Regions from separate parts of the Proteus penneri genome, predicted to be linked through region 4. Evidence: predicted binding sites of a transcription regulator. Region 4 holds the regulator's gene; each other region holds the start of a gene.
The links. The regulator Fur, encoded in region 4, represses iron uptake genes when iron is present. The targets are predictions, from matches to a motif close to ATAATAATGAGAACNACTATCAA.

Region 1 (8,326 bases), 520 kb from region 4:
TTAGCTAACAATATGTAAAGATCCAGTAAACAACCTAGTAGCACACTATTTTCTACTCAAAAAATCGTTGTTATTTATTTTTATTATTTAAATCAACATGATAAAAATAAAAAATTCTTATCTATATTATCAATCAATTGATTAATTGTTCTCACAAAGCGACTTAATCGCGTTCTGTATCACTTCTACTGATTTTTTCTTTTCAGGTGAATGAGGATCTGGTAGCAAAATAACATCAATTAGCTGCGCTTTTACTTTGCCACTTTCCATTTGTTTCATTGCAATTTCATTAAGAGGATACTGCATCAGTGTTGCTGGATTAATCACAAACCAAGCTCCATCAGCACGACAATTAAGCATCACTTCTTCACGTGTAAATGGCCAATCGTCACCAAATTGAAGCTTACTGACCGTTGAAATAGGTGCCGCCGAGAATGCTTGAAAAGTAAAGAGCATTAACATTCCCGCGAATAAGAAACGTTTCATGTAGATATCTCACTTAAGAAATTAGGTTTTTTAAATTATATCGCAATCTATACAGGTGAGTTAATCGCAAAGATGGCTACGGTAAAAATAACCATTGTTCCAAATAATAGTTCAAGCCAACTATTTACTAGCAGCCATTGAAAGTTATTTTTCTTACGAATATGAGGAACTAAGACATAACGATTGATTACAGCTAAACCAAGCATTAACAACACTAAACTAATTTTAAGCCATAACATGCTTTGGTATTCAGATGATAATTGTACTGCCGGCCATCCAGGAATTAACATAATAGCACTGATAATACCGGTAATTGTCACCAATAAAACAGCAAGATGACCAAAAAGTGAAAACTTCTTCATTGTACCAATGATAGGCTTGATCATCCCATCTGCAAGCTCATCTTTATTCCGTAAAAACTGCAAACAAGCGACAAATGGCCATAGACCACCAAACCAATACGCAGCACTAATAAGATGAACACTTTGATTAACTTTATAGAATACGGCTTCTGATCCTGTAAACATGGCACCATGACCAATTGATGCATGTAAGATCAACATAACTGAAGAAATAATTAATAAAGAAAAGTTGCGAATATAGCGTTGGTGTATAAATAAAATAGCCAATGCAACGGTTGCTAATACCAATTGCCATTGCCAAACTTGACCAAATGAAGTATCTAAGATCGCTCGCCATATTATAATTGACCAGGCATCTTCCCAACCCTCTCCCATAATACCAGATTGCACAATCATCCATAAATAAGTCGTAATAAAGACGATAACTGTGCTAATAGCTAATGCGGGGCGCAAACGAACCTGAATAAGAGGAATGAACTTATCTTTAGCAAGAATGGCAGCCGAGAAGCTCAGTCCGAACATAAACATGACTGCCACGAAATGGGAAAAGCGACATAAAATATAAACGTCTTCAGGTGTCATTATTTTACACTAAATTGATAAGAACCTTTTGTCTTGTGCCCATCAACAGAAACAACGTTCCAATTAACTAAATAATCACCTTCTGATAAATCACTTTCTAAAGGCAATAATAATTTCGTATTGTTAACAGGATCTAAACTCAGCTTTCCTACGGTGATTTCTTTACCATCACTATTAGTGACTTTGATTTTACTAAAGGCTAATTCAATACCTTCAGAGAAGTCTAGCGTGATAACTTTAGGCGCTTGCGCTTGTTCAATCGCAGCACCTTCAGCAGGTAACTGTGATTTTAAGTGTGCATGTGCTAATGCTTGTTGGTATGACATACCAAGGAATAAAACAGCAATAGCCGATAATTTACCCCAAGATGTCTTAAGTGTATTTAATGACATAATAACCTCTTAAATTACAGGTGATTTTTTTATTTATGAAAATATTTTATAGCAATTTTACGTCAAGATCTTTGCTTCTTGATATTAGAAATAAAAGGTTGTGAACTAGCACTCAAAATATATGTTATTTAGAGCAGTTTCTGTTTCAAATATCACCCATTTTTACACTTTGAAAAAATATAATACCCATATTGACAGTCTAAACAGTTCAATACATAACCAAATAAAACTAAAAGTAAAATAATCCCCCTGTATAAATAGCATTCAATAAGTATTTTTTTAGGGGCAAGAACAAACAATATAAGTAAGGAAAAAAATAAAAGATAAGAATCGTAAAGAAGGCAATACAAAAGAATAAAAAACGCCCTGCTATTCATTCACAGCAGAGCGTAATAAGTTATTTAGTAATTTAAGCTATCTAAAAGCTTTACTAATAATTAAACATGTGCAGATGCTGATAATGTGTTCAGATCTTTATCTAATAAGAATAAAGCTTTGCCACTATCACCGACCATTGCTAATTTATCTAGGATTGATTTGAATAATTTTTCTTCTTCATGCTGCTCTGCAACATACCATTGTAAGAAGTTAAATGTTGAATAATCCTGAGTTGTCATTGCAACATGTGCTAATTTATTAATCTCAGATGTAATATGTTTTTCATGTTTGTAAGTTTTATCGAACAACTCAGCTAATGATGAAAACTCAGCAGGTGGAGCTTCAATCGCTCCAAGTAAAGGCATTGCACCTGTATCACTTAAGTAATCAAATAAACGGTGCATATGTTCCATTTCTTCACGAGAGTGAGCTTTTAAAAATTTAGCAGCGCCATCAAATCCTTTATCGTCGCACCAAGCACTCATTTGCAAATACAGATTTGCCGAGTAAAACTCTAAATTTAGCTGTTCATTCAATTTATTGATCATATCTTGATGTAACATATTTTACGTCCTTTGCGATGAAAATTAACATTATGGGTATTATGCACGGTTAAAAATAAAAATATAGCGATTTAGGTGTGATTTATTTATTTTTTCAATTAATTCCTTGTAATAAAAATAAAAACCAATCTCATTTGTAATATGTTTTAAATACTCTTATAAAGCTAAATAACACTTATTATCATTAAGAGTAAACTTGTATTTAACTGTTAAGGTAAATATAGCAACCAATTGAAATATATAAATATTATTTTTAGCTTTGATTTTTTACATTTATTAAACTTTTCTTTATAATCCAAGAAATTCAGATTAACATTAAATAAAAATCATATTTTATCCATGATAAAATATAAAAATAAGCTTTGTCATATATCAATAAGTATATATAAAACAATATCTACAACAATCGTTATTAGAAAAATAAAACATTCATCCATTAGCTATTATTATTCTCTATTTTTTATAATTTCTATTTGATATTGCGACACATTTATTTTTTCAGCCAGCAATTCTTTTTCATTTTTTTCATATAAAAAATACATAACTCTCAAAAAATAAAAATAATTTCAAATTTTGTGCAGTTTTTCGTTTTGACTGATAAGATTAGTAGGTAACTCATATTTGTATGTACAAAAAATTAATATTAAAGCCCTAATCATAATAAAAGGTTAATTAGGAGCCACTATGACAAAAACAGTGTTAGTACCCGTTGATTTTACAGAGCTTGGTTTATTAGACAAGGTTGTGTCTCATCTAAAAGCATTGTCTGTCGCTGACAAATTAAATATTCATTTTTTATCAGTCATCCCAAGTTATGAGTCTTTTGTCGGATTTGCATTCGCAGGACAAGACAGACTAGCAAGTGATAAACAACGGATTGAAATTGCATTATCCACACTAAAAGAAAATTTATCGCACATTGATATTCCAAATAGTACAACTCAATTTTATGTGTCTATAGGTAATCCTCGCGATAAAATTTTAGAAACCGCAAAAAAAATTCAAGCAGAGCTGATTGTCATTGGTTCTCGTAACCCTGGTATGAAAACTTATCTTCTAGGTTCTACCGCATCTTCTGTGGTCAGTTACGCAGAATCATCTGTATTAGTCGTGCGCTAATCGCCCACTTCCATCTTCCATAAGAAATCTGGTATTTTTCATAAGCCAGATTTCTTATTCTTTTCACCATAAAATCAATTTAAAATGGTATTTTATTTTATCGTTATTATCTTTAAGAGTAATGATTAAAAATATATTCTGAAGCAATAAGATAATTATTAAAAAAACAAAATACATTCACTTTAATGCTTTTTATATAAACCAATAAATTCATCATCTCATAATAAATTTATATTGTTCATAATGTTAAATTATGTAAAGATACTTTTTCTATTAAAGCTAATTTTAATCAACAGGGTAAAAGGAATTAAAATGAGTAAAGAAATTTCTGAAAAATGGCAAGAACGTTTTTCATTTTTTGATAAATATGGTTCACCTAAAACACCAGAATTTAAAGCTGCGTATAAAGAGCTTACCTTTGGTAAACGTATTCTTATTGGAATGAATATCTGGGCATTTTTCTTTGGTTTTATTTATTTTCTTATTTTAGGTTTATGGCGCAAAGCATTAACATTATTTGCTATTAATATTGCTATTTTCACAATTATTGGCTTTTTACCTGTAAATAATGGTGTTATCAATGCGGTGGGTATTGCAGTTAACATTTTATGGGCCATAACAGCCAACTATGCCTATTATTTAAAAGAAACTAAAAATGATCAAAGTTGGAACCCATTTGAAGGTGTTCTGTAATAATAAAGGGGGCAATGCCCCTTTTATTTTCTCTTACTCTTTTTTTATTAAAAACACTATATCCCCTACCTCTTATTTGATAGTAATGTTATCTATTGTTCTATTTAAATATTTTTATCTAATTTACAAAAAATATAAATACAATAATGAAATAACATTAAAAGTTCTTTTTTATCCCAAAAGGATACATTGTTAATGCTATAATTCATTAACGCTAATTTGGGGAAAACGTATGTCTGAACATTTTCAAGGAAAATTTGAAGCTGAACTAAAATATCACCTTCAAAATCCACAAAAATTTATTAATGAGTTAAAAAAAGCAGGTGCCACATTATTTACGCCTGAGAATAAAGAAACAGATTGGTATATGGAACATAAAAATACTGAATTTTCAGCTCCAACTATCAGTTTATGTGTAAGAAAAATGCTTCCCGCAGGAATAAATCTTCTTATCGTTAAAGGCCCTGATTTATCGCAATGTGAAGCTGTTCGTATCGAAGATGCAGGAAAAACAGTCTCCATGTTTACGACTCTTGGCTACCATTGTATTCTCAATTATACAAAATCAAGAGAAATTTATTTTCTAGATAAGTTTCATATTACTATTGATAAGTTAGATAAATTAGGCTCATTTGCTGAATTTGCTATCATGACGGACGACCAAAGTAAACTCCCACTCTATATTGACCAACTAAGGCATTTAGCCGCAAATTTTGGCTTTACAGATAAAGATCTTGAGGAAAATAACTATAAAACACTAATGTTAAATACTCTAAAATTATAAATAAATTTATCCTTTCACATTATCATCCTTTAGGGATCACAATAAGATTAATGTAACTTGGTTTTATGTCATTCTCTAGCATCGCTTTAATATCTTGTTTTTATTTTATGTGAAATTTTCGTACATTATTAGGATCATTATTAATGTGATCCTTATTCACAAATGGAAGGGTTATATACCTTTCGTTTATAGCGATTTAATCTACTTTCTTACTTTTCTACTGCTATCTTTTTGTTTTTATCTCATTTATAACGTTAGCCACTCTTATTTGTTCTATTAAATAAACAAAAAATAATTTAATTTATTGCTGTTTAAATCATTATTACTTTTTTATTTTATAAATAGAAACACTGACACTATTTAAATCTAATTGTTTAAAAATAAATGAGTTAATCACATAAAATTAATAATAGATCAACAAGTTAACCACTATCTCCTAAGGAAATATCTTTTATATCATTTTTATTTTTATCTTTAATTTTTAATATTTAAGAAAAATTAATTAAAAATCAAAGCATTACAAAGAGAGAAAATACATTTGATAAATTTATCAATTAGAACAATAAATAATCATAAAGAATATTTATAAAATGCCGATACTATTTTTTAGTATTTGAAAAAATCAAAAGGATATATGGCATTAAATCAAAGAGTGACCTAAAAACATATTTTTATGTATTTTTTAACTCTTTGTTTATGTCAGTTACAGGAAGTAAAAATAAAACTTAAAAAATCAATAGATTACACGGTTATATTTTTATGAAAAAGGAAATAACATTACATGTTTAAGAACTTAAAACAACGTTATTTGCCAAACGTCTCTTTTAATATGTCACGTTTAAAAACAACCACATTAGTTTGGCTTATTACAGGCTCTTTAATCTTACTTCTTGCTCTAGCTTGTGTTTTATTCCTCTCTTCAGTTAATGATTATAAGAGAAATTTAAACACACTAAATAATATCTATCATGAACAATCACTATTAAATAATACTTGGAAAAATTTACTACAAACACGTAATACTTTAAATAGAGCCAGCTCTCGCCACTTATTAATTATAAATAAAATGGCTACAGCCAATACTGACATCTCTTCATTATTACAACAAACTAAAGAAAAACTTCAGCACGTTGAGAATGGATGGAAAAGTTTCAAGAATTTGCCTCATAACGTTAAAGATCAAAGTTATGTGCAACAATTAGAGCAAAAATATACTGAACTTAATGCAGCACTCATTGAATTTTTAGCCTTCCTAGAACAAGGCAAAACATACGAGTATTTAAATCAACCAACACAAACCTATCAAGACAATTTTGAGCAAGCCTATACTACCTATCATCAACAATTAGAAAACTACTACACAGCTTCATTGGATGAAGGTGAGTTTTTGTACCAGAAAATTATTTATAGCTTAATCGTTATTTCAGTTTTAATAGTTATTTTTTCTTTCTTAGTCCAAGTTGTACTACGAAAAAACTTTATTTCACCTTTAAACGTAATAATGAAAAATATCGAAGATATTAGTAATGGAGAATTAACAACCGACGTCACCACAAAAGGTCTATATGAAATAAATATTCTCACTACCAATATTCAAAAAATGCGAGATCAGATAAAACGGATCGTCAATAATATCAATCACAGCTCAGGCCTTATTAATTCAGAATTAAGTGATATTGCTGTTATGAATAATAATCTTGCTATTCGTGTTGAACAACAATCAGCAGCCGTGCTCGAAACTTCTGCAGGAATACGACAATTAAGTGTTACATCAAAACAGCATGCAGAAAATACACAAACATCATGTGAACTAGTCACAAAAACAGATACGATGATCCACCAAAGCAATGAAATGCTCGCTAACGTTGTTGAAAATATGCATGAGGTTGTCACGTTTTCCGAGCAAATTAATGATATTACTTCTACGATCGACAATATCGCCTTTCAAACAAACCTATTGGCTTTAAATGCTGCCGTAGAAGCGGCAAGAGTGGGTGAACACGGAAAAGGTTTTGCTGTTGTTGCTAAAGAAGTAAGAGAATTATCCATTAGCTGTAATTTAGCATCAAAAGAGATAAAGATACTTGTCGCTAATTCAAGTAAAAAAATAAATCAGTGCTTTCAACTAGCTGCTGACGCTAACGACAATATGGTAGATATTTCTAAGCACACTGAAAATATTAATGAAATGATCCACGATATTTCTATTTCTACAAATGAACAAAGTAATGGTATTGCTCAAATTGAAGATGCAATTAATCAATTAGATCAAACCACACAAGCTAACGCAACAATGACCCGAGAATTAGTCAGTTCATTAGATTCATTGCAAACACAGTCAGATAGACTGAAGCAAGAACTGACTGTTTTTCATCAGTAAGTGCTAAGTCAACCCACATCATAAAAGCTATCTTAATCTTAGGATAGCTTTCTTATTACTTATTTAACCCAACATTAAAAATGGCTAAATTCAGGGATCTCTTTTTTACCGTGTGATTTTAGAAAATCTAACACTCTTCTTGGGGTTACATTTAATATGCGCTCTTGTGGAAAGTCTATTTGAGCTAATACTTTTAATACTCGATCAAATTTTCCCAACGAAGAAGCTATGTGTGAGTCAGAGCCTAATGCAATTAATCCTCCCGCATCACGTACTGCTTTCGCAATTTCTATACAGTTTTTCTCACTTCCTACTCTAGAATGAATAAATGATGAATTATTCATTTCTAAAGCAACGTTGTAAGTGGCAGCGGCTTTTGCAACTTCAGCAATTTCTATTGGATATTTTGGATTTCCAGGATGCGTAATCATTTGAACACAACCACTTGCTATTGTTGCAATTAATGCATTTGTATTATCAACTAGCCCTAATGAACCCATGACAGGATCGTGAAAACCAGCAAGCACAATATCTAATTTCTTGCTCATTTTCTCACTACAATCTGTTTCACCTTTAATATTTTTAAT
Region 2 (8,326 bases), 590 kb from region 4:
CTCTATTCCAATTAACTCATATTTCCTCGATCCCTCTTTGGGAATGACTCGTTGAAGGAGCTCATTGCACATTAATTGAATATTTTCACTTTTTAGCTTTTTATCTCCACATAAAAACGTTTTGCCGCTATTTTTCACCTGAGATATATTATTAAATAGTTTCTCTAAACCATCCCCCACACTAGAAGTGATATTATTATTTCCCTTTATCAAATGTTCATTACTAGATGAAACTCTCATTAAAATACCTTACTATTAATAGAAAACATTTTGATAGTAAGGCATTTTTAACGCTATTGATTTTATAAAGAAGTCTTTTGTTATTTTTGTGAAACTCAAAACAAAACAGGTACCTGAAGCACCTATTTTATTTTTGATCATATCATCCAAACTGACTAGTAAGCTGTAACCTCTACAGGAATACCAGAACGTCGAATAAGCTCAGCATCGACTTTATCTTTATCAACCTTGCCACTTTCATACCATTGATTAAATTGCTTAGTAAAAGTTAATGGCATGGTTTGTGGATCGTCATCTTCATTGCGGGATAGTGGCTGATGAACTTCAATAAACTGTCTACCGTCTGCAGTTTCAGTAAATTTAATCGGCTTATTGATCACCTGAACACGGCTACCTTTAGGTACCACATTAAATAACGTCTCAATATCATTTGGTCTTAAACGAATACAGCCAGAACTCACTCTTAAGCCAATACCAAAATCAGCATTAGTACCATGAATAAGGTATTCACCTCGGCTATGTGCCAATCTTAAAGCATATGCTCCCATAGGGTTTTCAGGACCAGCAGGAACGACAGCCGGTAGTGTGATCCCTTTAGCCGCATAGTTTTTGCGAATATTCGCCGTCGGTGTCCAAGTAGGATCTTTAATTAATTGAGAAATCGATGTCACCATTTCAGGGGTTTCTCGCCCTAATTGACCAATTCCAATAGGGTAAACATCAACTGTGCCACCTTCTTTGGGGTAATAATACAGGCGCAATTCTGCAAGATTGATAACAATGCCTTTTCGCACCGTGTCAGGCAAGATCATCTGTAATGGAATAGTTAATGTTTTACCCGCATCCGGTAAAAGAGGATCAATACCAGGATTCGCTTCCATCATATTAAGCAACCCCACTTGGTATTCGGACGCAATAGCTTCTAGTGAGCGTTTATCATTGGGAACTATATATGAAAAGTTTTCACCAATAATACGCTGGTCATCAGCAGGTAGTAGATATTCTGTCGCATAAGATAAGTGACTACTCATCCCTAATAGCGATGCACCCAAGAGAGTTAACCATTTTTTCATCGTTTATCCCGTGTGTTAGAAATAAAATAAACTGACTATTATGATGATAACATTATCATTGTTATGCTTTCATATAATAAGTCAGTTTAGAACATTAAAGCGGGATCAGGTAACATTTATGCTACAGCGTATTCTGAAAAACGCTTAACTAGTGTCGTAACCATTGCATGTAAACCCTGCGTACGAGAAGGTGTTAAGTGGCTTTCTAGTGCTAATGATGAAAAATAATGTTTTACATCCGTCGCTAAAGCTTGCTCAACTGTTTTACCTTGAAATAAGATAATAACCAAGGCGACTAGTCCTTTAACAATGCCTGCATCACTATCACCAGCAAGGATAAGTTGTTTACTCTCATTAAGAGAAACAGCAATCCATACTTGGCTTTGGCAACCTTCAATAAAGTTAGCTGAAATGCGTTGTTCATCTGTTAAAGGAGGGAGACGCTCACCTAGCTCCATCATATAAAGATAACGCTGTTCCCAATCTTGGCAACGAGAAAAATTGCGTAATAGTTTTGCTTCATCTGGCAAATTGGCAACTGCCATGAATAACCTCTTTTTTAATCTTTAACCTAATAACATTTCAACACGTAATAGCGCATTAACCAACGCATCGATATCATTTTTATTGGTATATAAGCCAAGAGATGCACGACACATTGCAGGAACTTGATAATAATCCATAATTGGCATCGCACAATGATGCCCTGTACGAATAGCAATACCATAATTATCAAGAAAAGCACCCACGTCATAAGCGTGATGTTTACCTAAATTAAAGGCTATCACACCTTGGCGAGAATCATTGCCATACAGCGTTAATGATTTTACTTTTTGTAGCTGCTTTTGAGCATACTTCATTATATGATTTTCATACTCAGCAATATTATTCATGCCTAAATTTGAAAGATAATCTAATGCAGCGCCTAAGCCAATCATTCCCATTATATTCGGTGTTCCCGCTTCAAAACGCCAAGGTGCATCTGCGTAGGTAATATCACCATTAATATGAACATGCTTTATCATTGCACCACCTCCTTCCCAAGGCGGTAATTCATTCAGTATCGCTTTTTTACCATACAGCAGACCAATACCAGTAGGTCCATAAAGTTTATGGCCGCTACAAACAAAAAAGTCACAATCAAGTTGTGAAACATCAATGGTTTGATGCATTGCACTTTGAGCACCATCAACCAATATATGTAACTCCCCTCCTTGCTCAATAGCATATTGGCGAGCATCACGAATAATTTGAGCGATAGGGTTCACTGTGCCCAATACATTTGATTGATGCGTAAGGCTGAGTAATTTAGTTCTTTCGTCGATTAAGCGAGGTAATTGAGCTAAATCGAGTGTACCATCTTGTAATAGCGGTAATACACGAACATTAAAACCACACTGTTTTGCCAACATATACCAAGGAACAATATTTGCATGATGATCCATTTCTGTGATGATGATATTGTCACCATCATTTAAAAATCGTTGACTATAAACATTCGCAATTAGATTGATCCCTTCCGTTGTTCCTTTAACAAAAACAATCTCTTCTTCGCTATGGGCACCTAAAAAATCACAAGCTTTTTTACGGACATTTTCAACTAATGTTGTCGCATTTGCACTTAACGTATGAATGCCGCGATGAACCGCGGCATATTGTGTTAAGGCAAACTGCTTTTCATGTTCAATGACGCAAGCTGGTTTTTGAGCACTTGCGGCACTGTCGAGGTAGACCAGTGATTTTTCTTTCACTTGCTGTGAAAGAATTGGAAAGTCATCTCGCGCTTTTTCAATGGAATGCGTCATAATGCCTTATTTTATACCTCTAATAAGCGCTGATTGATTCTGTCTAATACAAGCGATTTAATCACACTATTTTCTATCGATTCAGTTAATTCAGCAGCAAATGCATGAATAATCATTTTACGAGCATCGGTTAAAGAAATACCGCGTGAACGTAAATAAAATAGTTGTTCATCATCAATTCGCCCCACAGTGGCACCATGGCTACATTTCACATCATCAGCATAGATCTCAAGCTGTGGTTTAGTATCAATTTGCGCTTTATCACCCAACAACAGATTATTATTAGTCATTTGACCGTCTGTTTTTAATGCTTGTGGCGTAACAGTGATCATACCGTTAAATACGGCCTTTCCTGCATCCATAGCAATACTTTTATGTAATTGGCGACTTTGGCAATTTTTCTCACCATGGACCAACCAAGTACGAGTATCTGCAATTTCACCTGCTTTAGGTAATACAACGCTATTCATTGAAAGCACTGTATTTTCACCTTTTAGCGCCGAACTCGTATGATGACGGCTGAGTTTAGCACCTAATAAAAAAGCATAACTATTAACTCGAGCATCACGACCTATCGTCAGATCGTTATGAGCAAAGTGCTGACTTACGCCATTCTCAAAACCTAATTTAATATGGTTAAAAGAGGCATTATCACCAATCGCTGCTGTTAATCTTGCACCTGTAAAATGACGGTTTTTGTTGTCACTGCTGATATAGTGCTCAATAACCTGCATTTGTGTATTAGCACCTACATCAAGGTGAAAACGATAATTCGCGTTATTCACCTCTGCACCACTTTCGCCTTGTGTAATATTAAGGATATAAAGCGGTTTATCCGCAATAACACCGTTTTTCAGGGTAATAAGCAAAGGATGTGGGGCTAAACTTTCAACTAAATGCAGAAAAATTTCACCATTGACGGCCTCAGGTAACTCACTCTGATTATCAAGTAACGTCACTTGATAAGGGCCAAATTCTTCACTGCTTTCTATTGGCGAAAACGTACCATTTACCATCACAACACGATAACAATCAAGCGCTAAAGCATGTTTAGTAATTAGACTTTGCACATCAAAAGCTGGCAACTGTTGATAGCTTTGGCTTAACGTCTCATCTAATGGCGTATAGTGCCAATCTTCATGACGATAAACAGGAAAACCGACTTTCTCAACTTGCAACCAATGATTGCGAGCATTGAGATTATCGTCACCTTTACGTTGATGATATAATTCAGAAAACGTCTTTAGTGCTTGTTGATTACGTAGTTCAACTTGGCGCTGTTTTTCACGCTTTTCATTGAGGGTCAATAAGCCAGCCATAACCTTGTTCCTCCAATTTTTGCGCTAATGAAAAATCACCTGATTTAATGATTTTTCCCTGATAAAGCACGTGCACAAAATCAGGTTTAATATAATCAAGAATACGTTGATAGTGTGTTACAACAATAAACGCACGTTTACCATCACGTAGGCTATTAACACCATTAGACACGATTTTTAATGCATCAATATCAAGCCCTGAGTCGGTTTCATCTAAAATGCATAGTTCAGGCTCTAGTGCGGCCATTTGCAAAATATCGTTACGTTTTTTCTCGCCACCTGAAAACCCCACGTTAACAGAACGTGTTAACAAATCTTGAGGCATATCCAGTAATTTGATTTTATCTTCAATAAAATCTTCAAAATCAAAGCGATCTAACGGCTCTTGCCCACGATATTCTCTTACTGCATTCACTGAAGATTGTAAGAAAAATTGATTACTAACACCGGGTATTTCAACAGGATATTGAAATGCCATAAAAATACCTTCACCTGCACGTTCTTCAGGTTCTAATTCTAATAAATCTTTATTTTTGAAAGTAATAGAACCTTCATCTACTTCATATTCCTCACGACCAGCAAGTGTTGCAGATAAGGTACTTTTACCTGAACCATTTGGTCCCATAATCGCATGAACTTCGCCTGCACGAACTTGCAAATCTAGTCCTTTCAGGATTTCATTGCCTTCAACACTGACATGTAAATTTTTAATATCTAACATAATATATGCCTTCGGTATCGTTACACCCAGAATTTGATTAATACTTAACCAACGCTATGTTCTAAGCTGATTGCTAATAATTTTTGTGCTTCTACAGCAAATTCCAGCGGTAATTCTGAGAACACGTCTTTACAAAATCCGTTTACAATCATTGAGATTGCATCATCTTCACTTAATCCACGTTGACGACAATAAAACAGTTGATCTTCACCAATACGTGACGTTGTCGCTTCATGCTCAAGCTGTGCTGAGTTATTCATTACCTCAACATATGGGAAAGTATGTGCGCCACATTGCGTACCAATTAACATGGAATCACATTGTGTAAAATTACGGGCATTTTTTGCACTAGGAAGAACTTTCACAAGTCCACGGTAACTATTTTGACTTTTACCTGCAGAAATACCTTTAGAGATAATGGTTGATTTAGTATTTTTGCCAATATGGATCATCTTAGTACCGGTATCTGCTTGTTGATTACCATTAGTTAGAGCAACCGAGAAAAATTCAGCAGTAGAATTATCCCCTTTTAAAATCACACTTGGGTATTTCCAAGTGATTGCAGAGCCTGTTTCTGACTGCGTCCACGACATCTTGGCGTTTTCACCTTCACAGATAGCGCGCTTAGTTACAAAGTTAAGGATGCCACCTTCACTATCGCCACCAGAGAACCAGTTTTGTACTGTAGAATATTTTACTTCAGCATCTTTATGGATAATGACTTCAACCACAGCGGCGTGAAGTTGATAACTGTCACGAACCGGCGCTGAACAACCTTCGATATAGCTGACATAACTGCCTTCACCAGCAACCAGAATAGTTCGTTCAAATTGACCTGTTTGAGCCGCATTAATACGGAAATAAGTCGATAATTCCATTGGGCAACGAACCCCTTTGGGAATATAAACAAAAGTTCCATCAGACGCGACGGCGGCATTCAGTGCAGCAAAGTAGTTATCATGGCTTGATACAACTGTGCCTAAATATTGGCGCACTAAATCAGGATATTCTTGAATAGCTTCGCTAAATGAGCAGAAAATAATGCCATGTTCAGCAAGCTCTTCGCGATATGTTGTAGAAACAGAAACCGAGTCAAAGATGGCATCGACAGCAACGGCTTGCCCTTCTCTTACAGGCACACCAAGTTGGTTAAAGGCATCTTCAACTTCTTGAGTTAAATAATCTTGTGAGGCTTGTTTATCACTCTCTACCGCCTCATTTGTGCCACCAGCACAACTGCCATTAGCACAACATGAACTGCAAGATGGTGCAGAATAGTAGCTATAATCTTGATAATTAAGCGATGGATAATCCGCTTTTAGCCAATGCGGTTCTTCCATTTCTAGCCAATGGCGATAAGCATCTAAACGAAATTCCAGCATCCACTCTGGCTCGTTTCTTTTGGCCGATATTGCACGTACAACCGCTTCATTTAATCCTTTTTCTAAGGTGTCGGTTGATATATCGGTATAAAAACCTTCTTTATAATGGTGATCGCTTAGCCATCCCTGAACTTCATCACCAATTTCAACATTGCTCTGAGACATAATCTAACTTCACTATGTTATACCCCGAAGCTCTCACCACATCCGCAGACATTTTGAGCTTTAGGATTATTAAATTTAAACATTTGATTAAGTCCTTCACGAACATAATCAACAACCAACCCATCGATAAATGGCATTGCTTTTAATGAAACAAAGAGTTTTGCTCCATTATGTTCATAAACAAGATCATCGTCATTTGGGGCTGTAGCGAGTTCAATAACATAACCATACCCTGTACAACCAGAGGGTTTAATACTTAAGGAAAGCCCTTGTTTTTCAGGATTTTTCTCAACCAAATGACAGATATGCTTTGCCGCACTATCCGTTAATACAATGCCTTGCCAAGCTGTGTCATCAAGAGAAAAAGTTTCAACATTGTTTGTCATTTCTGACCTCATTTCGAAAGGAGATTGATATCTTTCCTGACACTAATGGTAATGATAACCCTTATCACTTCAACCATGTCTTTTGAAAGGATATTCCATAAATGTGTGTTTTTTGTTCTATTTTTGCAATTAATTTGTTAATGGAAAATGTTAACACCATGTAATATAACACTTTTCTGTTCTTTGATTACAAAAAATAAAACTTTTAATTTTTCTTATATTTCGCACAATACGCACATAAGTTGCAGTATAAATGCACTTTATATGTTATCACTGAAATTTAGATAAAAAAGCATAAAAATGTGTTTTTACATACAGCTTATTAGCTCTGTTTACATTCATTTTTATGCTTATCATAAGGGACAAGATAGCACCACTTATGTGATAGCCTCTTATTGGATTGTGTGCTCTTTGTACTTATTTATTGATAGTGATGGTTTGAATATATTTATTTGTACATTCAAGGGTTTGGCTATTTTTTTGTTTGTTCGATAGGCTATTGAAATTACTAATCAATTGTAGTTGCCATACTCGATTCGTTTTAAGATCAGCCGCTAAAATACCTTCATAGCTGACATTTTCTTTTGCATACTTTCCTTCAAAAAAGACATGTCGACTTTCCACATTTGGGATAGTTAATGGTTCTATTGATGTGGATATTTCATTCATACCATCTATTATCGCAATATTATCAACAATGCCTTGTGCTCCCGCATCCACATCGTAACTCATTACATCGATCATTTTAAAATAAACCAAACGAACCTCTGTCAAATCACAAATAGGTTCTGATTTATAAACCATCATTTCTGTTGTGACATCCTGAACATTATCTGGTAATGATTTGAAATAATTTTCAGTATCTTCTCTGCTCATTGTAAATGAAGTGGGATAAGCCATATTAAAGCCAGAAACAGTTTGTACTGGAATATTACTTATATCATTACTCGTTTTAACGGTAGAATTATTATCACACCCACTGATTAATAAACCTGCAATTAATAATACTGTGGTGTTTAATTTAGAAATAGTTAACATTATCGATCGTCTTATCTTTTATTATGAAGATAATGATTATCATTAAAAATAAAATCTAAATAAAGAAATAGTTTTATTTTCTCTCTCTATTTTTATTCTTTTTGATATTATCTATAAAAATAAAAACGCACAAAACGAGTATTTCACTTTGTGCGTATATTTTTTATTCTTTAAGAAATAACAGATGTTGTTAATCT
Region 3 (8,326 bases), 440 kb from region 4:
TTTGGCCTTGACCAAAATGGAGGCGAGTCGGTGAGTAATAAGTAAAGTTTTGCATTTTGTATCCACCTTAATTTATTGTTCTGAATATACAGTTATGACAAATCATCAGGAAAAAGTGTTTTACTGTATCTAGATAAAATAACATGACACCAATATAACTATAAGGTTATGGAAATGAGAATGGAATGGCTTTTCTTATGACCATAACGGTTCATATTGTTGTTAATTTATAAGGAGTAATATGGAAAGTCATTATTTAACATTAAACCAAGAACACTGGGATAAACAAGCCGCAATGGAAAATCAGTGGTCTAAACCTGTTAGTGATGACGATATTATTGCGGCTAAAAAAGGTCACTGGAAAGCCCATTTAACGCCGAATCCCGTTGCTTTTATTGCAAGATTTTGTTGAAGGCTTCGCGCCTTATGCACGTTTTTTGGTTGATAATTATATTCCTACTTTTCTCGCATCAAAAGCGATAAAGCTTTAACGATAAACAGATTACGATAAAAAATGATGGTGATAAATATAAACGGATTTTTACTAATATATTAATAAGTAGGAGATAAGATAATGAACAACTGAACTTTGCAAGTGCTAGATGATTAAAAAACGCCATTATGATGTTTAAAATAATGGCGTTTTTTTGAATTACTTATTACTGGTGCTATTTTTACGATGGCGAATATACATTACGATAGAGCCAATTAAACCTGCGCTTAAGAGCAATACAGGCAATGTCATCAAAATATTCATCACTAATGTTTCATGCTTTTGAATAAAGGGAATTAAATTCAACACATAACCTAGTGACACAATAATACCTACCCATAGAAAGCCACTTAACCAGTTAAATATTTGAAAGCGACGTTGTTGTAATTCGGATAATCCCGCTAACGTGGGTAATAATGTTCGAACAAAACCAATAAAACGGCCAATCAATAAAGCATATAAGCCTTGACGATGGAAAAGATCATTCGCTTTATGGTGATATTGCTCAGGTAGTTGTGCCATCCAGCGTTTAACTACTTTTGTGTCACTGAGCCATCGGCCTTGTAAAAAGCCTAACCAACTCCCAAAACTGGCAGCTGTACCTAATACGATGATGGTTGGAAAGAAATGTAAAACATCTTTCGCAATAAGTGCACCACATAGAATAAGCAGTGTATCTCCGGGTAAAAATGCTGCGGGTAATACCCCATTTTCCAGCATAATAATAACAAAAAGAACAATATAGATAACCCACAACACATTAGGATTAGCCAGCACCATATAATCATGTTGCATTAATGCGTGAATTATCTCTTTTAATGTTTCCATTAGCGAACTCGCATTAAAAAAGACTTTATGTTCGCTATTCTAACGCAAAATAAAGACAACAGTTTGATTTAATCCCTGTGGAGCCACAGGGATAGATTTTTTTTAATAAAAAATTCATTCTTTATTAAGAAATACGTAAAAATGCGGATTCGAGATCTGCAATCAGATCGTCTACATTTTCTAATCCAATATGAACACGGAATAATGTGCCTGTAAATTCGGGTTGTGTTTCGTACTGGCGCATAGCTTTAATATCATTAGGTTGATAACCCAAAATTAAAGATTCGAACCCACCCCATGAAAATGCCATTTTAAATAATGAGAAATTATCTAAGAAAAGAGCAAATTCTTCAGCAGTTAGGATTTTCTTTAAACTAAAAGAAAATAACCCGTTACTGCCTGAAAAATCACGTTGAAAATATTCATGACCTAGGCAAGAAGATAAGGCAGGGTGATAAACACTATCGACTAAAGGATGTTGTTTTAGCCAACGAGCGACTTCCAATGCACTTTGTTCATGCTGTTTCATTCTCACGGGTAATGTTCTGAGGCCTCTTGCTGTCATATACGCAGTATCAGGATCGACACATTGTCCTAATAAATAGGCATTTTCGCGTAATTGTGCCCAGCAACGTTCATTGGCAACAGCAAAACCTAACATGCCATCAGAGTGACCAATAATGTATTTTGTTGCTGATTGAATAGAAATATCAACACCAAGCATTAATGGTTTAAGTAATATTCCCGACGCCCAAGTGTTATCAATCATAATAATGATTTCAGGGTTATATTGGCGAACTGAATTGACTATTCCTTGTAGGTCTTGAATTTCCATCGTGATTGATCCTGGCGATTCAAGAAAAACGATTTTTGTTTCAGGGCGTAGTAATTGGCTGATCGCATTGCCGACTAAAGGATCAAAATAAGTCGTTGTGACTGAGAATTTACGTAAGATCTGATCACAAAAGTTTTGTGTGGGATCGTAAGCCGAACCCGTGACAAGAATATGATCACCTTGTTCAATAAACGCGAGTATAGATTGTGTGATTGCTGCAGCACCAGAAGGAAATAATGCGCATCCTGCACCTTGTTCTAATTCCGTGAGTGCTTCTTGTAAAGCAAAGTGTGTGGTTGTGCCTCTACGACCATAAAAAAGTGCGCCTTCAGCACGTTTTTTTGTTGCATCTCGTTTTTGCGCAACGGAATCAAAAATAACGGATGATGTTCGTTGTATAATTGGATTTACTGCGCCTTGAGAATATTTTTTAGCTCGACCAGAAAGGAGGAGTGAGGTTTCTTGTTGTTTTAGCGTCATCCTTAATACCTTCTTTTAAGTGATGGTGTGTTACCTCAAGTTAATTCATTTTTTGGATAAGTACAAAAGAGTTGCTGGGTAGTTGATAAAATTTCACGTTACGTGAAAGAACGATAATTTGTCTTAAAAATGGACAGATGGAAAAAAATCGCCAAATAGTAATGATAATTACTATCAAAATGCTTCATGTTTGATATCATTTGAGCGTTTTCTCTTTCCTGATGGCAAACAGGATGATTGTAAGTAAACGATTTTGGGTAAGTAATGACGTAAAAATGTCATTGCTGAATAAATAATTAGATAAAAAAGAGAGTAAAAGGCCAACTGATGCGTAATTTGACAGCTTCTATTCTATTGGCAATCGGTCTGACAGGCTCTGCTTTTGCGGATACGACTCCTGCCACACCAACTGAACAGCCAACTACTGCTGCCGTTTCTTCAACAGCTTCTACACCGATAACGACTACACAGACAACAGCTACTTCCGCTACGGCCTCTACAACGGGTAATGAAGCGAAGGCAGAAAGTACTGAAACCGCTAAGCCTGAAGGTGAAAATACATCTGTAATAACGGCTGAGAACTCAGAGAATGTACCTTCAGCGACAGAAAATACACCATCAGAAGTACAACCTGAAATGGTTGCAGGTGGCGGATTTGCAGAAGATTTGTCCGTTATGGGCATGTATCGTAATGCCGATTTAGTCGTTAAAAGTGTCATGATTGGCTTACTGTTAGCCTCTATTGTTACTTGGGCACTATTTTTCGCGAAAGGCAGCTACCTGCTCTCGCTGTGTCGCCGCTTAAGAAATGAGACGGCTCAGTTAGTTGAAGCTAAATCACTCAACGATGCGTTAGCAATTAGCAAAAAATTTGGTAATAAGAGTGCAACTGCTGATTTCTTTAATGATGCAGAATTAGAGCGTACTTACTCTCAAGAAAGTAAAGTGGCATCAGGCATTAAAGAACGTGTTGAAATGCGTATGGAACGTCGCGTTGCAGCAATTATCCGTGAATTAGGTCGCGGTAATGGTTACTTAGCCACAATCGGTGCAATTTCTCCTTTTATCGGCCTTTTTGGTACGGTTTGGGGGATCATGAATAGCTTTATCGGTATTGCACATTCTCAAACGACAAATCTTGCTGTTGTTGCGCCGGGAATTGCAGAAGCGTTATTAGCAACCGCGATTGGTCTGATTGCCGCTATTCCTGCGGTTATTATTTATAACATTTTTGCTCGTATGATCGCGGGTTATCGTGGTGAAATCGGTGATATCGCAACGGGTGTGGTGACATTAGTCAGCCGTGATTTAGATATCGAAAACAGCAAAGCAAGGTAATGAATTATGGCAATGCGTCTTGGTGATGATTCAGGTGATGATAATGAATTACATGATATCAATGTGACGCCTTTTATTGATGTCATGTTGGTTCTACTCATTATCTTTATGGTGGCGGCACCTTTAGCTACTGTTGATATAAAAGTAAATTTACCCGCTTCAAGTGCTAAACCCCAACCGCGCCCTGAAAAGCCTGTTTATTTAACGATTAAGTCGGATAAACAAATTTTCATTGGTGAAGAGATGGTCACACATGAAACGATGGCTAATGTGTTAGATACGATGACACAAGCAAACAAAGAGACAACAATCTTTTTCCAAGCGGATAAAACGGTTGATTATGAAACGTTAATGGCTGCAATGGATTCGCTAAGAAAAGCGGGTTATCTCAAAGTTGGGCTAGTGGGAATGGAAACCGTCTCTACAGGTGGTTAACATCTAGCAAATAAGTTATTTATCTAAGTATTATTACGCTATTTTAAAAGCACTTTATTTGTCGTTGTGAAATGATGAATAAAGTGCTTTTTTATTGTATAGGCGATATAGCATTTATATTTTTACCATTTTTAATGATTATCGATGTTATTAATAAAATTGAGTTAGAATAAAATTTAACTTTAGTATTAAATAATATTAATAATGGATAGATTAAGTTACAGAATAAATAGTTAATTAAGTTTATTGTGAGATAGCTGGCTGAATCAATTAATGCTAAGTAGATATCATTATTTGAACTCCTCTAACATTAATATTCATTAACTCTTCATTTTTTTTCATTTTTAGATTTGTTGATATCGACTTTTTAAAGTTAAATTTATCTATAACCTTGTGATTTATAATGTCTTTATTTTAATTTGATTTAAGTGTAAAAAAACTTGCGCAAAAAATCTTATTGGATATAATGCACCCACGTTACAAATTGAAATATTCTGTAACGTGTTATAACGCCTAATTTATTTATTATCTAAGTTATCCTCATTTGGATACTTATTTTTTTATTGCACCAGGTAGACCGTTGTTTTCAGTCATTCTAATTTCTGGTAAGTAGATTTTATTTACTTATTCAAACCGCTACTTATCTTTGATAAGCAGTGAGTAAAATAAAACATGAAAGGCAGAGAACTACACATAGCATTTTATTATTTTAATAAATTTAGAAGCCATAACATTTCGGTGTTATGGCTTTTTTATTTTGCTTGTTATATCTGCTGTTACTGAGTCTTCTAAGACGAGGACTGCTGAGTGTGTGTTGGTTATGCATCATTTTGCATTTTGATGCCTATTCTCAATTTACCGCTTATTAGCCACGAGATCTTGCTTGATTAAAAACACAAACAGTTAACAAAATATTTCTCAATCTTTTAGATTTATGACCACTTCTTTTATCTATTCTCACAAAAAAAAGAAATAGGCCCCATTAAGGGATTATTTATCGAGAAATTGTATTTTTTATCCATAAAAACAACAGGGATTTAACATTAAATTTTATTTGCATTAATTTCGTTATAAATTAGATATGTTATAAAATAACTTAAAGAAATGATTACTATTATGTACTAATTAGTAATTATTAATGATCTTATCTTTGAATGTTGGCGTACATCAATATGTATTTAATTTTATAGCGATTTTGCGCTAGGGTATTGGCTTATTCCAAAAACGAATATATATATAACTATATGAAAAATGATAAGAAAAATAGGTCAATTTTTGACTAAAAAGTAAACAGAGTAATAATGATTGAAAAATAATAACAAATGAAGATTGGATAAATTAGTAATTAACATAGGCTGAAATTAAATATATTAATGTAATGATTTCTTGTTTATGAAATGCAATTTTTAACATTATTTATAATGTAATATAAAGGTTGATAATATGAAAAAAAGAGTCGTCATTATAATTAAAAAATATATTAAAACTTGTTTTTAATAAAGGATTTTAGAAAATGGAAAATATTAATTATTAATTTTGTATTATTTTAAATATATTGTCTTATAAATTGTTTGTTTTTTGTCTTGTTTGTAAGTTGTTAATTAATAAGAGTTTAAGTTTTATTCTTTCTCTTATTTTTTAGATAATGATAATTATTTCTATTCTCCTTATCATTATTAAATAGTATTTTAATAAATTTAAAATGACGAAATATATAAAAAATAGGCATTAAACTTTATATTGCTGAAACGTTTTTACTCACATAAAGGAATAATTTATTTTTTAATGAATTATCGCTTGATAATGATCAAGTCATTATTGTGTCGGAGTGTTAAAAAGGCGGTGTTTTAAAATTATTCCAATTAAAAATCATCATATCAGGAGAGATATATGGCCTTGGGGAATAATGTTTTTTCCCATCATGGTATTAACCGACGCGATTTTATGAAATTGTGTGCTGCGTTGTCAGCTACCATGGGATTAAGCGGCAAAGCAGCCGCAGAAATGTCAGAAGCAATGGTGTCACCTGAACGCCCACCCGTTATCTGGATTGGTGCTCAGGAGTGTACAGGGTGTACGGAGTCTTTATTACGTGCAACTCACCCGACTCTGGAAAACCTAGTACTTGATGTTATCGCACTTGAATATCATGAAGTGCTTTCTTCAGCTTTTGGTGATCAAGCTGAAGAAAATAAACACAATGCGATGGAGAAATATAAAGGTAAGTACGTTCTCGTTGTCGATGGTTCAATCCCAGACAAAGATGGCGGTGTTTACTGTATGGTTGCAGGAAAACCTATTCTTGAGCATATCAAAGAAGCCGCTGAAGGGGCTGCTGCGATTATTGCAATTGGTTCATGTTCTGCATGGGGTGGTGTGCCAGCAACTGGGGGTAACCCAACAGGGGCTAAATCATTGGAAGCAATTTTACCGGGTAAAACCGTGATTAATATTCCAGGATGTCCACCAAATCCACATAACTTCTTAGCAACTGTTGCACATATTATTACTTTCAACAAATTGCCTAAGTTAGATAGCAAAAACAGACCGCTTTTTGCTTATGAGCGTTTAATTCACGAAAACTGTGAACGTCGCCCTCATTTTGATGCGGGTCGTTTTGCTAAAGAATTTGGTGATGAAGGTCATCGTCAAGGTTGGTGTTTATACCATTTAGGCTGTAAAGGCCCTGAAACCTATGGTAACTGCCCAACATTGGAATTCTGTGATGTCGGTGGTGGAATTTGGCCTGTGGGTATCGGTCACCCTTGTTACGGATGTAACGAAGAAGGGATTGGCTTTACTAAAGGTATTTTCCAATTAGCGAACGTTTATCAGCCAACACCAAAAGCACAAGTGCCTGATGTTAATGCAAAAGAAGGTGGCGGTGTCTCTTATGGTGCAGCTGGTTTACTGGGTGCTGTCGTGGGTGCAGTTGCGGGTGTCAGTGTGATGGCTGTGCGTCAATTAGGCCGTGACAAGAATGCCACAGGAGCCTCACAGGAGGATAAACGGTGAATAGGCGTCATTTCTTTAAGCTGGCATCAGGTGGGGTTCTTCTTGCGGGAATGGCACCCACTGTGAGTCATGCTGCGGCGCAGAACCGTCCCCCAATTCCTGGGTCTCTCGGTATGCTCTATGACTCTACACTGTGTGTAGGCTGTCAAGCATGTGTCACAAAATGTCAGGAAATTAATCACCCGGAGCCAATGGAGCGTGGTGATACTTACGCTAATGGTGATCCGATTTGGTCAAACAATGACAAATTAAGTCCTTACACAAATAACATTATTCAAATTTGGCGTGATGGTACTGGTGAAAATAAAGACCAACTGGAAAACGGTTATGCCTTTATTAAGAAACAATGTATGCATTGTGTTGATGCAAACTGTGTTTCTGTTTGTCCTGTTTCTGCGTTAACCAAAGATCCAAAAACCGGTATTGTCCATTATCACGCGGATATCTGTACAGGTTGTCGTTACTGTATGGTGGGATGCCCTTATAACATTCCAAAATACGACTATGACGATCCATTTGGTAAGCTCTATAAATGTGAGCTTTGTAACCAAAAAGGTGTTGAGCGTTTAGATAAAGGCTTATTACCAGGTTGTGTTGAAGTGTGTCCAACTGGTGCGGTTATTTTCGGTACACGAGAAGAATTGCTTGAAGAAGCAAAACGTCGTTTAGCGAAAAAAGCGGGTGAAGAATATCATTACCCACGTCAAACCATTAGTGGTGGCGATACTTATCTGCATAAAATTCCTGAATATCAAGATCATATCTATGGTGAGTTTGAAGGTGGTGGTACGCAAGTTATGGTACTTTCTGCTGTTCCTTTCGACAATTTAGGAATGCCAGAAGTCGCACCATTATCAACGGGTGCACGTTCTGAGCATATTCAACATACGCTTTATAAAGGC
Region 4 (8,326 bases):
CCAATGCGTTTCCAATACTCAATACCGGAACCACCTAATGGATCAACACCTAATTTTAAGCCGGCTTTCTTAATGGCTTCCATATCAACAACGTCACCTAACGCTTTGACATAAGGCATAATTAAGTCTTGAGCTTCAATATAACCACTCGCCAATGCTTCATCATACGAAAGACGCTTGATCCCTGCTAAATTATTTTCAAGCAGTTCATTAGCACGTTTTTCAATAACCGAAGTTAAGTCAGTATCAGCAGGCCCACCATTTGATGGGTTATATTTAATACCGCCATCTTCAGGTGGGTTATGTGATGGCGTGATAACAATGCCATCAGCAATATCTTGATGTGCATCGTTGTAAGTCAAAATAGAAAAAGAAACTGCCGGTGTGGGTGTATAGCCATTATTTTCTTGAATAACCACTTTCACTTTATTGGCAGCGAGTACTTCTAAAACAGAAATAAACGCAGGCTCTGACAGTCCATGAGTATCTTTACCCACGTAACATGGCCCTGTTACTCCATTTTTTGCACGTACTTCAGCAATAGCTTGTGCAATTGCCAAAATATGGGCTTCATTGAAGCTATGGCGATTTGCACTTCCACGATGACCAGATGTACCAAATTTCACACGATGAGCATTATTGCTAACTTGAGGTTTAAGTGAATAGTATTGAGACGTTAATTGCGCCACATTAATCAGATCACTTTGACGAGTATGCTGCCCTGCTCTTGGATGAATTGCCACGAACCTTCTCCTATTAGACATCACAATCACGCTTTAAACAAAAGCCTTTGCAATGCATCAATTAACAATAGTGGTTAGATAGTTCCACACACCTTATCAATCTCATTTGCAGGAAATTGCATATCCTGCATGATGCTTTGTACCATTGTTCTTTTACGCTCTGTGTTCGAGTTAGTAATAACCCAAAACGGCGTACCTGAAATATGGCGCGGTTTTGTATGACGCCCACTATCGAGTAATGTTTGTTCATCACCAGCAAAATAGATGCGTGTTCGTCCATGTACTGTTTCAGCAGATTGAGTAAAAGTAGCACTATCTAGGCTATATAACGTAGAAAGGATCTGTAAAAAACGATCAACTGATTTTGTTTTTTCTGCATAGCTGTCAGATAACAACAGTTCTCGCATTTCACGAACCGGATTTTTTGCTGGTGTAATCGATTTAGGTTCAGCTTCCTGTTTCATAACAGGTGCTTGTACTGACTCAGTGACGACGACTGGTTGTACGGGCTGTTTGGCATCGAGCTTCAGTAGACGCCTTAAAATATCTGAAGCGCTTTCACCGATATGCCTAGTTTCGCTAGCAATATAGCGGTAAAGTTCGTCATCAATTTCTATCTTTTTCATTGCTACCCAGTACTGTTTTCAAAAAAAGTAATTAGGATTATAAGATATAATCTTTAAAAACAAAATAGGTAAAATTTCAATAACTTAAAGAAGATCTATTCAAGATCCTACCGTTTGAAAGGCTAAGCTCGGTATTTATCCTATTGTTTATCTTGGTATCATCTTCTATTCTTTGAACTTATTCACACAAAATCAGTTTTAAATTCAAACATATCACACCACCGACCACCAAATAATATAAAATCCTGACTATTTATTTTTTAGCAATGTTAACATTTCAATTTCTTAAATAACTTTAGAGCATATATCTATAAAATATTATTTTATGGATTTTTATAAATTTATCTTATTAATTATTTCTGAGTTTCATTACTCTTTTATATTATTGCGATAAGTTGGCTTAGCATCTTGTGCATGTCATCATAGAAAAAATCGCAATCATTTTGGTCATTAATATGAAACTCAATACATTATTAAATTATCAATTACACCAACCTGAAACTACACCTGCGCCTGCATCTAATTTACCTATCGTCTTGATCCACGGCCTCTTTGGTGACCTCAATAATTTAGGCGTTTTAAGTCGCGCACTTCGTCAAGATAATACCGTGATACAAATTGATGTGCGTAACCATGGACACTCTCCTCATAGCGAAAGTATGAATTATCAAGATATGGCGCAAGATGTACTTGCATTGCTTGATAATTTAGCTATCCCAAAAGCCATTATTATTGGGCACTCAATGGGAGGCAAAATTGCGATGGCGATGACAGCATTAGCCCCCGAACGTATCGCAAATATTGTTGTGATTGATATGTCTCCTGTTGCTTACAACGTTCGCCGTCATGACAAAATTTTTGCTGCGCTTGAAGCCGTAACAGAAGCTCAAGCCACACGTCGTCAAGATGCTATGGAAATCATGCGCCCTTTTATTGAAGAGGAAGGTGTGATCCAGTTTTTACTCAAATCATTCAAAAATGGTCAGTGGCTATTTAATTTACCTGCAATAAAAAATGCTTATTCAGACATTATTGGCTGGCAAGAGGTGCCTGCTTGGCATCATCCTGTATTATTTATTCGTGGCGGTTTATCACCTTATATTTTAGATGAGTATCGTGAAAATATAGCTCGCCAATTTCCTCTCGCAACCGCCTTTGTTGTCGCAAACACAGGGCATTGGGTGCATTCAGAAAAACCCGATACCGTTATTAAGGCCATTCGTCGTTTTTTAGAAAAAGCTTAATTAATAAACGTTATAGCTTAAAATAACGCCACTGAAAAATGAGAATGTCATAGAGTGTATAATTATTGTGCTTAAAAATAGTGTCTGTTGATAAAAAGACCAAATCACAATAGGTTAAATTAAGGAAGCAGTGGCGAGACATCACTATGTGGGGTATTATTGGGCGTTTCGCAATTTAGTCATTGGTATACGCCCTTTCACAGCAAAATTTATGGCAAAAGAACAAACTGATCGCACCACTCTGGATTTGTTCGCAGATGAACGCAGACCTGGGCGACCTAAAACAAACCCGCTTTCTCGGGATGAACAGCTTAGAATTAATAAACGCAATCAATTAAGACGTGATAGAGTCAATGGGTTACGTCGAGTTGAGTTAAAATTAAATGAAGATGCTGTGAATGCTCTCAATGAGTTAGCGACAGAAAGAAACGTCAGTCGTAGTGAACTTATTGAAGAAATATTACTAGAGCAATTGGCGCAAAATCACGCCTTAAAAATGCATCAAAACAAAAATAGCTAGCAGATAAACCACACAAATTCGACAGAATTAGCCTGCTATTTTCGTCAAAATACATTTTTAGTTTTCTATTATGAAAACACAATGCTTATCTTTCACTAGTAATTGTTCAAACACAGACAAATATACTCTAAATATTTTAAAGTGTAGCTAGGTGACAAGTGAATGAGTCACTAGGAACATACAAAAAGTATGTAACTTGTGAGAATAGACGTAGTCAATAACGCTACAATTTGAAATATAACGAATTTAGAATAAAAGAGGTTATCTCACTTTATGGCAATCATAGGAATATTCTTCGGCAGTGATACTGGCAACACAGAAAATATTGCCAAAATGCTTCAAGAAAGACTGGGCGCTGATAATGCCGAAGTTCATGATATTGCAAAATCTAGTCAAGAAGACATCGAAGCGTTCGATATTCTGTTACTAGGTATTCCTACTTGGTATTATGGTGAAGCACAATGTGATTGGGATGATTTTTTCCCAACACTAGAAGATATTGATTTTAATGGTAAGCTTGTTGCACTATTTGGTTGTGGTGACCAAGAGGACTACGCAGAATATTTCTGTGATGCAATGGGTACCATTCGCGATATTATTGAGCCTCGTGGTGCAGTTATCGTCGGACATTGGCCAACTGAAGGCTATCATTTCGAAGCCTCTAAAGGACTTGCTGATGATAATCATTTTATCGGTCTTGCAATTGATGAAGATCGTCAACCAGAATTAACCGAAGAGCGTGTTGACGCTTGGGTTGCTCAAATCAAAGAAGAAATGAGCTTAGACGAAATTCTGGGATAAAATAAATTCTCAATATTGAGAATGATAATTATTCAATGGTGTGCTAAGATAGTGTGATAGGTGGGGTGTTTATTTTTAAATATCATGCCTATAATCAATAAGGTTATTTATTCACCCGAGTATTAATGAATAAAACCTATTTGTGAGCACAAAAATTAAATTCACCATTAGCAACAGGATTAAATCCGCATGACCGACAATAATAAAGCGTTAAAAAATGCTGGGTTAAAAGTTACACTTCCTCGCTTAAAGATCTTGGAAGTGCTCCAGGATCCTGAGTGCCATCATGTCAGTGCTGAAGATCTCTATAAAAAACTCATCGATATCGGTGAAGAGATTGGTCTGGCAACCGTGTATCGCGTCTTAAACCAATTTGACGATGCTGGTATTGTTACCCGTCATAATTTTGAAGGTGGTAAATCAGTATTTGAATTAACTCAACAACACCATCACGATCATTTAATTTGTCTTGATTGTGGTAAAGTTATCGAGTTTACAGATGATGCGATTGAAGTGCGCCAAAGAAACATCGCTGAACGTCATGGTATCAAACTTTCCAATCATAGCCTTTATCTATATGGCCACTGCGCTGAAGGTAATTGTAAAGAAGATAGCCACGCACATGATGAGAAATAATTCATTCTGGATAATCTCTCAGTAAAAAAAAGGAACTGCCAACAGTTCCTTTTTTATTGCCTAAAATCCGAGGATAACTCTACTTAGCTACACTGATGCTGTGTTTAATATGCTTTAAATGAACCACGATAGTAAATGTAACAATGACTAACAATGACCAAGAGCCCCATTTTCCTGCATGTACTGCAGACCAAGCACCCATTTGATTAGGATATTGCCATACACCAAAAAATGTACCGAAATTCTCAGCAAGCCAAATAAAGAAACCTATTAAAACAAAAGCCAATAATAGTGGCATTTTTCGCTCTGTATCATAAGGCGTAAAGTAAACCACACTACGAGCATAAAGACCTAAAATAAAGGCAGTTAAATACCAGCGATAATCGCCGATAAAGTGATGAGAAAAGAAATTAATATAGATAGCGAGCGCAACCAAAGTTGCCATCCAATAAGGTGGATAATGTTCAATTCGTACTTTTAAAAAACGCCATGCTTGAATTAAATAACTTCCTACTGCGGAGTACATAAATCCTGTAAACAAAGGAACTTCCCATAATTTAGTGTAAGCAAAATCAGGGTATTTCCACGATCCAATTGCCGCTGATGTTTTAAATAATTCCATCACAAAACCAACAATGTGGAAAAAACAGATCGCTTTTAATTCATCCCATGTTTCGAGTTTGCCCCATACCATCCATAATTGGAAAGCAATAGCGAGAATAAGTAAAACGTCATAACGAGGTATTCCTAATATTCCTTTACTTGGTGTTGCAAATAAAATAAAAAAGAAAAACCCCGCAAATAAACAAGAACGCGCTTCTTTCACACCAAAAAAAAGAAATTCAACAATAAATCGTTTTATACCTCTAAAGGGCTTCAATGGTGGTTCTAATAAAAAATCATCCAGTCGCTTTAACATGCTTCTTCCTGAAAACGTGCATTATTAAATAGCATTCAATGCAAAATAATAAATTAAGGAGAGATAAAATGAATGAGAAGAAATTTGCCATAGAATGAAAAAACGTACAAGGATGAAAAGAACGAAGAAAAAGAAAGGATTTAAAAATAAAGGTATTTACCCCCCACTACGATACCCACTCTGACTGCCTATTAGGGTAAATACCTTACGCAAATTTTGCGAAATAACTGAAGCACAAGAGATAAACATAACCCACTCACATTTATCTCAGACGGCATGACATGACGACTTTACTTCTTACTACTGCTGACAACTTCACTTTATTAACGAGGCTAATTTTTGAGAATAATATTTATTCTTTTTAATTTATCCCTACTCTTTCTATTACTTATTTTTACTCATCGTAATCGTATTTAACTTTTTATTTTATTCAGGATAAAGTGCAATTAATGCACTTTATCCTCACTCTGATATTAGAAAATAGTAAATGGCATAATTACGTTAAACTTAACGTCTTTTTCATCTTGGAAGATATTACCAAAACCACCTTCATAACTTGGGATATCGGAATGGTTATCATAACGGGTATAATGAAGCTTAAAGAGTGTCCCTTTAGCGCGACCTTCTTGAACCGTATACATAATATCCGCATTCCATGCACTTTCTCTGATGCGCTGACCTTGATCATAAATGGCTTTACCACTTGGCTTAGCATCCCATGCATAAACATAAGAAGTGCCTACCGCCCAGCCAGATAGATCCCAATTTTTCAGATCGTACATTACACCCGCATAAAGTGCTTTTTCACCATTGGCGTTAAAGTCAGAACGACCATCCCACCAAATATCAAGACGACCATTTGATGTCGCCCAACCCGGCGTCATACGTTGTAAGAAATAACCTTGATTGCCTTCGGCTTTAACCCATGTTCCTTCTACTTTGAAGTCAAATACATTGTAGGTATAACCAAAAGTCAGTGCTTGTAACCATGCCAGCCCATCATAAACGTCATTAACACCACCACCGGTCACTTTATCTTTAGCACCGTAGAATTGGTAAGATGTTCTTAATGCATTATCAGCAATTGGGAAATCATAAGAAACTTTACCAAAATACTGATCGATATAACCATCGGCCTGACCAAATGCAGCTTCTAACACTAGGCTGTTTTTAAAATCATATTTGGCGCCAAAAGAGTGAAGATAGCTGATATTGGTTTCTAGATCAGCTTTACGGAAGTTATACATATTCCGATACCATGGTGCTTTATATTCATCTGTCCACATATAGGAGAAAGATAATTCACCGCTTTTATCGAAGTCGAAAACAGCACCCGCTTCAGCACCGCGGTAAGTTCCCGGTAAGAAGCTCCAATGTGGACGCAATAACGTTTGACCTTTAGGTTGAATATATCCCCCTTGAGCCCAGAAATTGCCTAATTTGAATTTTGCAGCTGCTTTATAAACGCTTAAGCCACTGCGATCGCCAGTCCATTTTTCATCCCAGCGACTTTTTGCGTCACTAAAACCGATTTCGTTAGGTGCTGCGGGGCCACTATTATTCAATTCAGCCGCACCAAAGGCAGCTAAATCAATACCAATAAAATCACCAAGGTAACCTGATGAGAAGTCTAGATTAGCGTTGAAAGTAGAATGGTGTAGGTTAGCTTTGTATTTGCCGTAATCAGGACTATTTGGTGTTAACTCTTTTCTATCACGATCACGTTGCCAATAAAAAAGGCCGCCTGTTAGGGTTGAGTCCTCAATAAATCCTTCAGCATGAGACATTTTTGCAGGTAGTGCAGTTACAAGCAATGCGCCCATAACGACAAGTGCCACCCTGCCTGGTTTAGCATGTTGCATAACCATAGCATTGTTTCCTCTTTGACTTTGACTAAAAAAGAAATAAGCACAATGCCTATTTCCAAATATAAAACCCCAAGTGGGGAAAAAACCTAAATTAGGTTAGAAACAGCATATTTTTCGCGACGCGAATTATCAACCAAAAAAAGAGAATTTTTATCAAAATATGACCAAGGGCACATAACTAAATGATCGTTTCATTTTCTTGCTTTTATAATCCCTCATTAAAAATAAATATAACAAATTGATTTTATTTAATTTTTACACCAATCTTTAAACGATATTAGATTTCGTTTTTATTAAAAGGAATAATAAGTAGTGCTTATAAATAAGCTTTTTTAACGATGTAAAATATGTGCATTCAATCACACTTTTCTTACTACAGTCTTATTTAATGAAATGGTATGAAAAAACGGAAGAATAAAGTGATAACAAGTTAATTATTTCAAATGAAACAAATAAAAAGTTATCGTTTGAAATGAAAAAATTGAGATTAATTGATCCCAGAAGAATAAATATTAAACATAAACAGATGAAAAATCGTACAATCTTAAAAAGAAAACAGATGAAAAAATGCTCGATAACTTAATTACCGAGCATCCTATTAATTTTGGTACTAACGATACTTAATACAACTCAAAATAAGGTTTAAATTAACCTTGTTGAGAAATCTTCGCCCAAGTGTCGCGTAAGCCCACGGTACGGTTAAACACAAGTTTATCCGCCGTTGAAAGCTTATCAACACAGAAGTAGCCTTCACGCTCAAATTGATACGCTTTTTCGATAGCTGCATCTTTTAAGCTACGTTCAACAAAACCTTCACGAATAACTAAAGATTCAGGGTTAATTGTTGATAAGAAATCATCTTCTGCCGCTGGATTTGGCACACTAAATAGACGGTCATAAAGACGGATTTCAGCAGGAATAGCGTGTGGAATGCTCACCCAGTGAATAACGCCTTTTACTTTACGTCCA

Region 1: a site for Fur is predicted at 2,875-2,897, ahead of ftnA (non-heme ferritin). Genes of this name have one in related genera too.
Region 2: a site for Fur is predicted at 7,137-7,159, ahead of sufA (Fe-S cluster assembly scaffold SufA). Genes of this name have one in related genera too.
Region 3: a site for Fur is predicted at 2,792-2,814, ahead of exbB (tonB-system energizer ExbB). Genes of this name have one in related genera too.

The regions. Positions count from the first base shown of each region.
Region 1 is NZ_CP059690.1:1,175,015-1,183,340, reverse strand. It holds gene H1225_RS05400 (YebY family protein) at 142-486, opposite strand; gene copD (copper homeostasis membrane protein CopD) at 534-1,430, opposite strand; gene copC (copper homeostasis periplasmic binding protein CopC) at 1,430-1,822, opposite strand; gene ftnA (non-heme ferritin) at 2,260-2,763, opposite strand; gene H1225_RS05380 (universal stress protein) at 3,448-3,882, shown strand; gene H1225_RS05375 (DUF2628 domain-containing protein) at 4,195-4,575, shown strand; gene H1225_RS05370 (class IV adenylate cyclase) at 4,808-5,359, shown strand; gene H1225_RS05365 (methyl-accepting chemotaxis protein) at 6,141-7,739, shown strand; gene H1225_RS05360 (phosphatase) at 7,814-8,326, opposite strand, start outside.
Region 2 is NZ_CP059690.1:1,247,170-1,255,495, reverse strand. It holds gene H1225_RS05730 (hypothetical protein) at 1-240, opposite strand, end outside; gene H1225_RS05725 (L,D-transpeptidase family protein) at 396-1,313, opposite strand; gene sufE (cysteine desulfuration protein SufE) at 1,430-1,858, opposite strand; gene sufS (cysteine desulfurase SufS) at 1,880-3,118, opposite strand; gene sufD (Fe-S cluster assembly protein SufD) at 3,130-4,437, opposite strand; gene sufC (Fe-S cluster assembly ATPase SufC) at 4,412-5,158, opposite strand; gene sufB (Fe-S cluster assembly protein SufB) at 5,203-6,705, opposite strand; gene sufA (Fe-S cluster assembly scaffold SufA) at 6,723-7,091, opposite strand; gene H1225_RS05690 (hypothetical protein) at 7,509-8,129, opposite strand; gene menI (1,4-dihydroxy-2-naphthoyl-CoA hydrolase) at 8,300-8,326, opposite strand, start outside.
Region 3 is NZ_CP059690.1:216,982-225,307, forward strand. It holds gene H1225_RS00925 (iron-containing alcohol dehydrogenase) at 1-55, opposite strand, end outside; gene H1225_RS00930 (hypothetical protein) at 242-412, shown strand; gene H1225_RS00935 (DedA family protein) at 653-1,321, opposite strand; gene metC (cystathionine beta-lyase) at 1,446-2,636, opposite strand; gene exbB (tonB-system energizer ExbB) at 2,964-3,974, shown strand; gene exbD (TonB system transport protein ExbD) at 3,981-4,409, shown strand; gene hybO (hydrogenase 2 small subunit) at 6,300-7,424, shown strand; gene hybA (hydrogenase 2 operon protein HybA) at 7,421-8,326, shown strand, end outside.
Region 4 is NZ_CP059690.1:659,304-667,629, reverse strand. It holds gene pgm (phosphoglucomutase (alpha-D-glucose-1,6-bisphosphate-dependent)) at 1-743, opposite strand, end outside; gene seqA (replication initiation negative regulator SeqA) at 818-1,369, opposite strand; gene ybfF (esterase) at 1,825-2,613, shown strand; gene ybfE (LexA regulated protein) at 2,825-3,133, shown strand; gene fldA (flavodoxin FldA) at 3,407-3,934, shown strand; gene fur (ferric iron uptake transcriptional regulator) at 4,124-4,570, shown strand; gene H1225_RS02880 (DUF817 domain-containing protein) at 4,650-5,489, opposite strand; gene chiP (chitoporin ChiP) at 5,963-7,357, opposite strand; gene glnS (glutamine--tRNA ligase) at 8,005-8,326, opposite strand, start outside.